DNA from 2 places in the Pseudoalteromonas sp. SCQQ13 genome. Region 1 is predicted to be linked to the other one. Evidence: predicted binding sites of a transcription regulator. Region 1 holds the regulator's gene; the other holds the start of a gene.
The links. Region 1 encodes sigma-54, which starts transcription at its own class of promoters, with help from an activator protein. Its sites were predicted from a motif close to GTTGGCACGNNNNTNGNNT; they were not measured.
Positions count from the first base shown of each region.

Region 2: the regulator sigma-54 is predicted to act here: its motif matches at 2,746-2,764, upstream of fliE (flagellar hook-basal body complex protein FliE).

Region 1 is NZ_JADYXG010000002.1:128,446-132,876, reverse strand. It holds gene rapZ (RNase adapter RapZ) at 1-316, opposite strand, end outside; gene ptsN (PTS IIA-like nitrogen regulatory protein PtsN) at 338-790, opposite strand; gene hpf (ribosome hibernation promoting factor) at 795-1,082, opposite strand; gene I6F41_RS02320 (RNA polymerase factor sigma-54) at 1,109-2,602, opposite strand; gene lptB (LPS export ABC transporter ATP-binding protein) at 2,672-3,397, opposite strand; gene lptA (lipopolysaccharide transport periplasmic protein LptA) at 3,394-3,939, opposite strand; gene lptC (LPS export ABC transporter periplasmic protein LptC) at 3,929-4,431, opposite strand, start outside.
Region 2 is NZ_JADYXG010000003.1:162,096-166,526, forward strand. It holds gene fliG (flagellar motor switch protein FliG) at 1-644, opposite strand, end outside; gene fliF (flagellar basal-body MS-ring/collar protein FliF) at 637-2,352, opposite strand; gene fliE (flagellar hook-basal body complex protein FliE) at 2,373-2,705, opposite strand; gene I6F41_RS04120 (sigma-54-dependent transcriptional regulator) at 2,866-4,326, opposite strand; gene I6F41_RS04125 (sensor histidine kinase) at 4,323-4,431, opposite strand, start outside.

The DNA of each region.
Region 1 (4,431 bases):
AAAGCGGGTGCAAACGACGTGTTTCTGAATAACGGCGGATTAACGTTTGATCGTCGCTATCTAAATAAAATAACGTTGGTTTAGCAAAGTCGGGCAAGTACTCAAGGATATCGTTAAACTGCTGCTGGTCTTTAGGCAGGTTACGCACGTCTATACTAACGGCTATTTTATCGTAGTTATCAGAGACACTGCGCACTAATGAAGGCAGCAAATTTACCGGAATATTATCTACACAATAGTAACCTAAATCTTCTACAACACGTAAAGCAACTGACTTACCAGAACCTGAACGGCCACTTATAATAATTAATTCCATTTACCACCCCTTTATTAGTAACTAGGATTGATCCAAAATAACTTGGTATAACGCTTCATCAGACTTTGCCGCACGCAATTGCTTACAAAACTCTTTATCGTTTAGTTTATCAGCTATTGTGGCTAGTGTTTTCAAGTGCTGCTGGTTATCGCCATCGGGCACTATAAGCGCAACAAAAATATCAACTGGACGATTATCAATTGCATCAAAATTAATAGCGGTTTCGCTTATTAAAATTAAGGCAAGAGGCTCTTGTGCCCCGCTCATACGGCCATGTGGAATTGCTATTCCTCGGCCAATACCGGTACTACCTAGCTTTTCTCTTGCCAATAAAGCAGTGAGAATATCTTGCTGAGGTAAATACGGCATTTTTTTATGCGCGAGTTCACTGATGAATTCTAAAATTCTTTTTTTACTATTAAAAAGGACCACAGCTTTGCTGCAGTCCTGGCATATAAGTGAGCTTAATTTCATAGTGTTAGTGTCGAGCAAACTTCTCTTTGTGTTTAATTACTTGACGATCGAGTTTGTCAATCAACGAGTCAATGGCAGCGTACATATCTTGGTGTTCGGTCGATGCAAATAGCTCAGCGCCACTTACAAAAATTGTTGCTTCAGCTTTTTGACTTAATTTTTCTACATCGAGAATAACATGCACATTAGTTATGTGATCTGAGTGTCTTTGCAGCTTTGCAAATTTATTATTTACATAGTCTCTTAATGAGTCTGTAATGTCTACATGACGACCAGTTAAGTTTAGTTGCATCAGCATTTTCCTCTTTGTTGTACGTCTTAAATCAAGCTTTTACGTTGATTCGACGGGGGAATAGCCAGAGATTCGCGATATTTTGCAATTGTCCGTCTAGCTACTTTAATTCCTTGCTCAGCCAATATATCTGCAATCTTGCTATCACTCAATGGTTTGGCTAAGTTTTCTGCAGCTATCAACTTTTTAATCAGGGCACGTATGGCAGTTGATGAACATTCGCCACCATTTTCGGTGCTTACATGGCTTGAAAAAAAGTACTTAAGCTCAAAAATGCCACGTGGAGTGTGCATATATTTTTGCGTAGTGACCCGTGAAATAGTCGACTCGTGCATTTCAACTATTTCGGCAACATCGTTTAATACCATAGGTTTCATGGCTTCTGGGCCATGTTCAAAAAACGCTTGTTGCTGCTTAACAATACAATTAGTTACTTTCAGGAGTGTTTCGTTTCTACTTTCTAGGCTTTTAATAAACCATTTAGCTTCTTGTAAGTGCGAGCGAATAAATTGGCTGTCACCGCTGGATTTTACTGTACGAGACATAGCCGCATATTGGCTGTTAACACGTATTTTTGGCATGCTATCAGGGTTTAGCTCTACCACCCAGCGGCCTTTTATTTTTTTAACAGACACGTCAGGTATAACGTATTCAGACTCTTCTCTGACAATAGTATCCGCAGGCTTAGGATTAAGCGTATGAATAAGTGTCATTATTTCTTTAAGCTCTTCTTCTTTGAGCTTAGTTTTTTTCATTAACGTACGATAGTCGCGAGCAGCGAGTAAATCGATATGATCAGTTAACACCATTTTTGTTTCGTTAATATAAGGGGTGTCTTTATCAAATTGATTTAATTGAATGCATAAGCATTCTTGCAAGCTGCGAGCTGCAATACCAACAGGATCAAATAATTGAATGCGCTTTAGCACTGCTTCTATTTCATCTAGTTCTACTTCGTGTTCGTCGTCAGTTTCTTGGTTAAAGCTTGCTAAAAGGTCTTCGCAACTGAGGGTTAAAATACCAGAGTCATCTACGGCTTCAACGATAGCTATGGCAATAGCTTCGTCGGTAGGGCTAAAAGGGGTGAGCTGTAATTGCCACATTAAGTATTCATGCAGGGTTTCGGTTGATGCACCTTGATAAATAGATTCATCTTCAGGCATTGGCCCTGATGAAGAGGCAGGCGCTGCGCTCATATATTCATCCCATGATACATCCATGGCCATGTCGTCGCTTATGGTGTCTTTATTTAGTGCTTCACCGCTATCTTGCTCATACTCGCTTGGGGTGTCGTCAGCAGAGGCGCTAACAGTAATGTCATCTGCTTTTTGCTCGTTTTTACCTGCTGATTCTTCCGTGTAATCTTGTTCATCAACTTCAAGTAATGGGTTGCTATCAAGTGCTTCTTGTATTTCTTGCTGGAGATCCAAGGTACTAAGCTGCAATAAGCGAATAGCCTGTTGCAGTTGCGGAGTCATTGTAAGTTGCTGGCCCATGCGCAGCTGTAATGATTGCCTCATTTATCTCTAACAATCCTTATAAATTGATATGATTAATCTTAGCAGATGCTTATAGTAATAACATAAATATTACAGTTTGAACTGCTCGCCTAAATAAACATCACGTACTGTTTTATCGTTTAATACAAATTCAGGAGTACCAGATGCAATTAGCTCCCCATGAGAAACAATGTAGGCTTTTTCACAAACATCAAGGGTTTCCCTTACATTGTGGTCGGTAATTAGTACGCCAATACCACGATTTTTAAGGTGTTCTATAATTTTTTTAATATCGAGTACTGAAATAGGATCCACGCCAGCAAAGGGCTCATCAAGCAATATAAATTTAGGATCTGCAGCTAAAGCACGTGCTATTTCTACGCGGCGACGTTCACCACCAGATAGCGCCATACCTAAGCTGTCGCGAATATGTTGCAGGCTAAATTCGTCCAATAAACTATTTAGGGTTTCTTCCCTGGCTTGTTTATTTAGTTGCTTACGCGTTTCTAAAATAGCCATTAAATTTTGATACACAGTGAGCTTTCTAAAAATAGAAGATTCTTGTGGTAAATAACCAATACCTAAACGAGCACGGCTGTGCATAGGAAGTAAGGTAATATCGTTATCATCAATTAATATTTTACCTTTGTCGCTAGGTACTAAGCCTACAATCATGTAAAAGGTAGTGGTTTTACCTGCGCCATTTGGGCCAAGTAAACCAACAATGCTGCCAGCTTTTACTTCAAGTCCTACATTTTTAACAACTTCACGGCCTTTATAGCTTTTTGCTAATAGCTCTGCTTTTAATGTACTCATGGCTGACCTTTATTGAGTTTTTGTTCTTTTTTTACGTCTACAGGCACTAAAATAGTGTGTACCCGATCAGTTGAGTTTTCATCTTTTTCAGCACTTATAAGCTGTTGCTCTATATCATAGGTGATGCTTTTAGCCGTAATTTTTTGCCCAGCTTGAGAAATGTTTGCATCTCCTACCAGGGTTAAAAAACGTTTCGCTACATCGTAACGTACTTCGTTAGCGCTGGCGCTCATGACAGTGCCATCTGCTTGCTTTTCTTCAAAATATGCAGGGCTGCCCGTGGCAATTAATAGTTGTTTATTATCGCCAAGTTCGTCGCGCTTATGTACTTCTAAACGATCGGCGGTGATACGACGATTACCGTGAATTATCTCGACGTTTTTCTCAAAAATACCAACGTTTTCTTTTAGTTGGCCTTCTTGGCGGTCAGCACTAATAGAAATTTGATTAGCTAATGGGGAAGTACTTTGCTCTGCCGCATTACTATTAAATACAAGTATAAGCGATGGAATAATAAGTATTTTTGCAAGGTTATTGGTCATAATATAGTGTTCGCGTATGGTTAATTAGTTTTATCACCTCGGTTGTTAAATTGGCTTCAAGGCCTTTACCGGTGATCTTTAAATTCGGTCCAGTTATAATAACGGGCTGTTCGCTGCGCATAGTGAGTAGCATTATATCTACTTGAATATTGTCGGCGGTAATTTTGTCTATCATTGCGCCATCAATTAAGTTTTGGGCAGTTACATTACCCTCTAAAATTAATTGTCTTTCATCGTAAAGTGTTGCTTCATCAGCATTGATACGCCACGTTTTTTGTCTGTCGTCGTACAATATGAAAGTAGGTTTTTCGAATAAGGTAAATCCTAGCTGCTCGTAAAGCTCCGTTTTAACCGCAGTTACTTTATGGCTAATTTCACCGTTTTCGTCAAAAGCTGTTTGTTTTAGCTCAATGGCGGTGTAATCGGGTTTAGCTATTACTTCTGAGTCGGCTTTAGCAACCGTATTTACCTGAGTAAAATAAGGGTACCAAA
Region 2 (4,431 bases), on a different contig from region 1:
TCGGCAGCCGCTTTTAAGCCGCCCATTTTCGCAGCTTGCGCACCCGCTTGGCCAGCAAACTGTTTTTCCATAATTTCGTTAAGCTCTTGCAAGGCAGCTGGCTGCACTTCTTCAAGGTTAGCAATACGCATGGTTAAATCCAGGCGCACTTTATCAGGAAACTGCGCCAGTATTTCGGCAGATTGCTCAGGCTCTAAATAAGATAATACAATGGTTTGAATTTGCGGATGCTCATTACGAATAATGTTAGCTACTTGCTTCGAGTCCATCCACTTTAACGAATCTAGCCCTTTAGCGCCCGATCCCATTACTATTTGGTCAATTAAGCTGGCGGCTTTATCTTCACCTAATGCAGCGGTAAGTGCTTTTTTAATAAAGTCTTCTGATTGAAAACCAATTGTACTAAAGCTTTGAATTTGCTCTATAAATAAATTATGTACTGCGCTTATTTTAGCTTGCGATAGATCCTGCAAACCGGCCATCGCCATACCCACTTTTTGTACCTGTTTGGGCTCTAAGTGTTTGAGTATTTGCGCTGCATCTTCTTCAGATAAACTTAATAGCAGTATGGCCGCTTTATCTACGCCATCTAGCTTATCAACATCGAAAGCTGCTGGGAGTTGTTTTTGGTTTTGATCAGTCATCTTCGGTTAACCACGCTTTCACTACTTGTGATGATAGTTCTGGTTCATTAGCTACAAGGGCACGTACGGCTTTAAGTAAGTCTTCGTCACCATGTAAATCGGGTAGCTGCAGTGTACCATCGCTTGAGAAGCCAACTGAAGCAGAATCAAAGTCTTTATTTAGCATATCTAAGCTATTATCGCCAATATCAACCCCTGAGCTAAGTGCATCTTCATCGTACTCATCAAGCGTGCTGTCTGGGTAAATTAAGCGTTTTAGCATAGGTTTAACTACAGCCATAATCAACACAATAATAACCAATGCAGCCAGTACTAAGCGTACTATTTTCATAAACCAGTCTTGTTCCCATAAAGGTACTTCAAAACTCATATCTACGGCTTCTCGTACAAAGGGAACTGTTACTACTTCTAGGGCATCGCCGCGCTGTATATCAAAGCCAACACCACCTTGTAATAAACGTCGAATATTTGACAGTGCCTCAACCGAGCGCGGGGTCATGGTGGTTTCACCGTTTTCGCCCACTGTTGGCAAATAATCAACCGCCACCGATACACTAATTCTGCGAATCGTGCCGCTTTGTTGGCGCTTATGCGAAATAGTAGTATCGAGCTCATAGTTACGCGTGGCTTCTTTATGCGTGCGGCTCGGTGAAGTAGCACTTCCTGCGCCGCCTTGGCCTGCCACTTCTGGAATATCTGAATTTACCGGAGGCTGATTACTTAACGCGCCAGGAATACCCACAGCTAAGCCGCCTATGTTGTTTTCCTCAAACGTGGTTTCGCTTCTTACCGCTGGTAGGTCTGGGTTATAACGTTTTTGCGTTTCTTCTAATGAGCTAAAGTCCATGCTCAAATCAACTTGCGCAGTGTAATTACTCAAACCAACAATAGGGATTAAAATGCTATCAATTTTTTCTAGGTATTCTTGCTCGCGCTTACGCTCTAGGTCGTACTCTTTACGAGAGCGCGCAGAAAGTGAGCTTTGTGAGCCCGAATTTAATAAACGGCCATTTTGATCGGTAACCGTTACGCGTGCAGGCTCAAGCCCTTGCACTGCTGAGGCTATCATATCCACCACAGAGTCTACTTCTTCGCTGTTAAGCGAGCGTCCGCGTTTAAGCGTAAGCACCACAGTTGCTGATGGCTTTTTCTCTCTGCGAGCAAATACGTTTTCTTTTGGAATAGCTAACAGCACCTTGGCGCGAGTGATGTTATTAAGCTCTTCTATAGTGCGGGCAAGTTGCTGCTCTCGGCCATGCTTTAGGCGCTCGCGCTCTAAGCGTTGGCTTACACCAAAGCCCATGTCTTGCATTATTATGTCTGAGCCAGAAGTAGGACCTTGATCCAAGCCTTCGCGAGTCATTAGTAATTTTATATTTTGGTATTCGCTTTCATCAACCGACACTACGTTGCCATCTAGTTGATAGTCTATTTTTTGCGCATCTAAAAAATCAAGCGTTTGAATTAGCTCTTCGGTGGGCATTTTACCTAATGGGCGCATATCTGGCTGACGTGCCCAAATAATCACAAAAATGGCAATTGCCAAACAAATCGCCAGTGCAATAATAAGGGTAACTTGACGCAATACATCAACACCGCTTAACGCACTTAAATAGCCCGACTTTTGTTCTTGTTGATCGTCACTATCGCTTTGCTCAATACCGCCACTAGCAAGTGCAAGATCTGTAGATTGATTAGATTGCGCCACAATTATTCTCCACTACCTGATTAAACAGGCATATTCATGATTTCTTTGTAAGCTTCAACAAGTTTATTACGCACTTGTACGGTCGCTTCAAATGCAACAGAAGACTTTTGCGAAGCAATCATTGCCTCAGCAAGCGATACGCTTCTGTCGCCCATTTCAACCGCTTTTACTTTTTGACCTGTGTCTTGCTGTAACTCATGCACAGTATTGAGCGCATTGCTAAGCATATCGCCAAATTGTGCTGATGACGTAGACTGAACTTGCGTAGGCAATTTATTAATTTGATTATTACGGCCCGCTTCTAAGGCCATTGATTGCATTTCTTGAAATACAGCGCTATTTTGAATTTTCATTATTTGTCTCTAACAATGCAGTTAACTCTTAAGGTTAATAAAGCACAAAACGTGCCACATAAATAAAGCTTTAAATACATGGTGTTACAGTTGGTTTTTACTTAGTCAGAGTTTTGACAGCCCTAAATTCAAGGTGTTGAATTTAGGGCTTTTTTGAAGGTTATGCAGGAAGTGAAATACCTAAGTCGCGCATTTGCGCTAGTTTATAACGTAAAGTTCGCGGGCTAATACCCAAAGTTTCAGCTACGTCTTTACGCTTGCCTTGGCAACGCGCAAGTGTTTCTAAAATAATTCGATGCTCTTTATCTTTAAGCTCATCTTTATAACTGCCTGTATCTTGAGCGAATAAATCTGATTTTTGCTCATTCGGTGTTTGATCATCAAGCTTTTCATCACCCGACTTTTCGTCATTAATAACGGCTGTTGTTTTACTATCGTAATAGGCGCTAGTTAACGCACTTTCACTAATTGCTGGCTCTACTACAAAGTTACTTGGGGCTAAATTTTCAATAAAAATAGCTTGCTCACCTATGCTGTTACCACTGCGCAGTATAAGCGCACGCTGAATTACGTTATCAAGCTCACGCACATTACCTGGCCATGTATGGCTAAGCAGCTTTTGCTCAGCTTGCTTATCTAAAATAGCCAGCGGCTGCTTAGCTTTTATTAAATGGCGTTCAATTAAGTGCTTCGCCAACACAATTATATCGCCAGGGCGCTCGCACAATGGCCGCCACATTAGCGGAAAAACGTTAAGGCGATAATATAAATCTTCCCTAAACTGATTATTCGCTACCGCTTGTTTTAAATCGCGGTTACTGGTTGCGAGTATGCGTACATCTAGCGCAATGGTTTTACGACTCCCTAAGCGCTCAACTTCGCGCTCTTGTAATACACGCAGTAGTTTAACTTGTAAGCCCAAATCCATTTCGGTAATTTCATCTAGTAAAATAGTACCGCCCTGTGCTTGCTCAAACTTACCTGGGCATGCCTGAATCGCACCAGTAAAAGCGCCTTTTTCGTAGCCAAATAACGTGGCTTCGAGCATATTTTCAGGAATCGCCGCACAGTTAATAGCCACAAAGGGCTTAGCAGCACGCGCTGATTTATCATGAATAAACCGCGCTAATACTTCTTTACCCGAGCCACTTGGCCCCAGCACCATAACACTGGCGTCTGATTTAGCTACCCTGCTTGCAAGCTCCAGCAACTGAATACTCGTTGGGTCGGCAACAATAGGGCCGTCGGTTTCTTTGGGTTTTTCGGGCAAATAGCGGCTCACCATATTTAATAGCACCTCAGGTGCAAATGGTTTGGCCATATAATCAATCGCACCTAAGCGCATTGCCTCTACCGCATCGTCAATAGTTGCGTAGGCGGTCATCATTAATACCGGTAAATCGGGGTAATTTAATTTAATACTGCGCAGTAAATCTAGGCCACTCATAGCGCCCATTTGCACATCGCTCACCACTAACGAAAAGGATTCTTTTTTAAGTAGTAACATCGCCTGCTCTGCACTGTCGGCAGCAACGCATTCAATACCCGACATTTCTAGGGTATCTATTAATGCTTCGCGAAGCCCTGCGTCGTCCTCTACAACTAAAATAGTATTACTCATAACGATTCCTCTAATTTAGATGCTGCGCTAATTGGCAATAACAAGTTAAAACAAGCGCCGCCATGTACATTATTAGTCACCTCAATACGCCCTTGGTGCGCATTA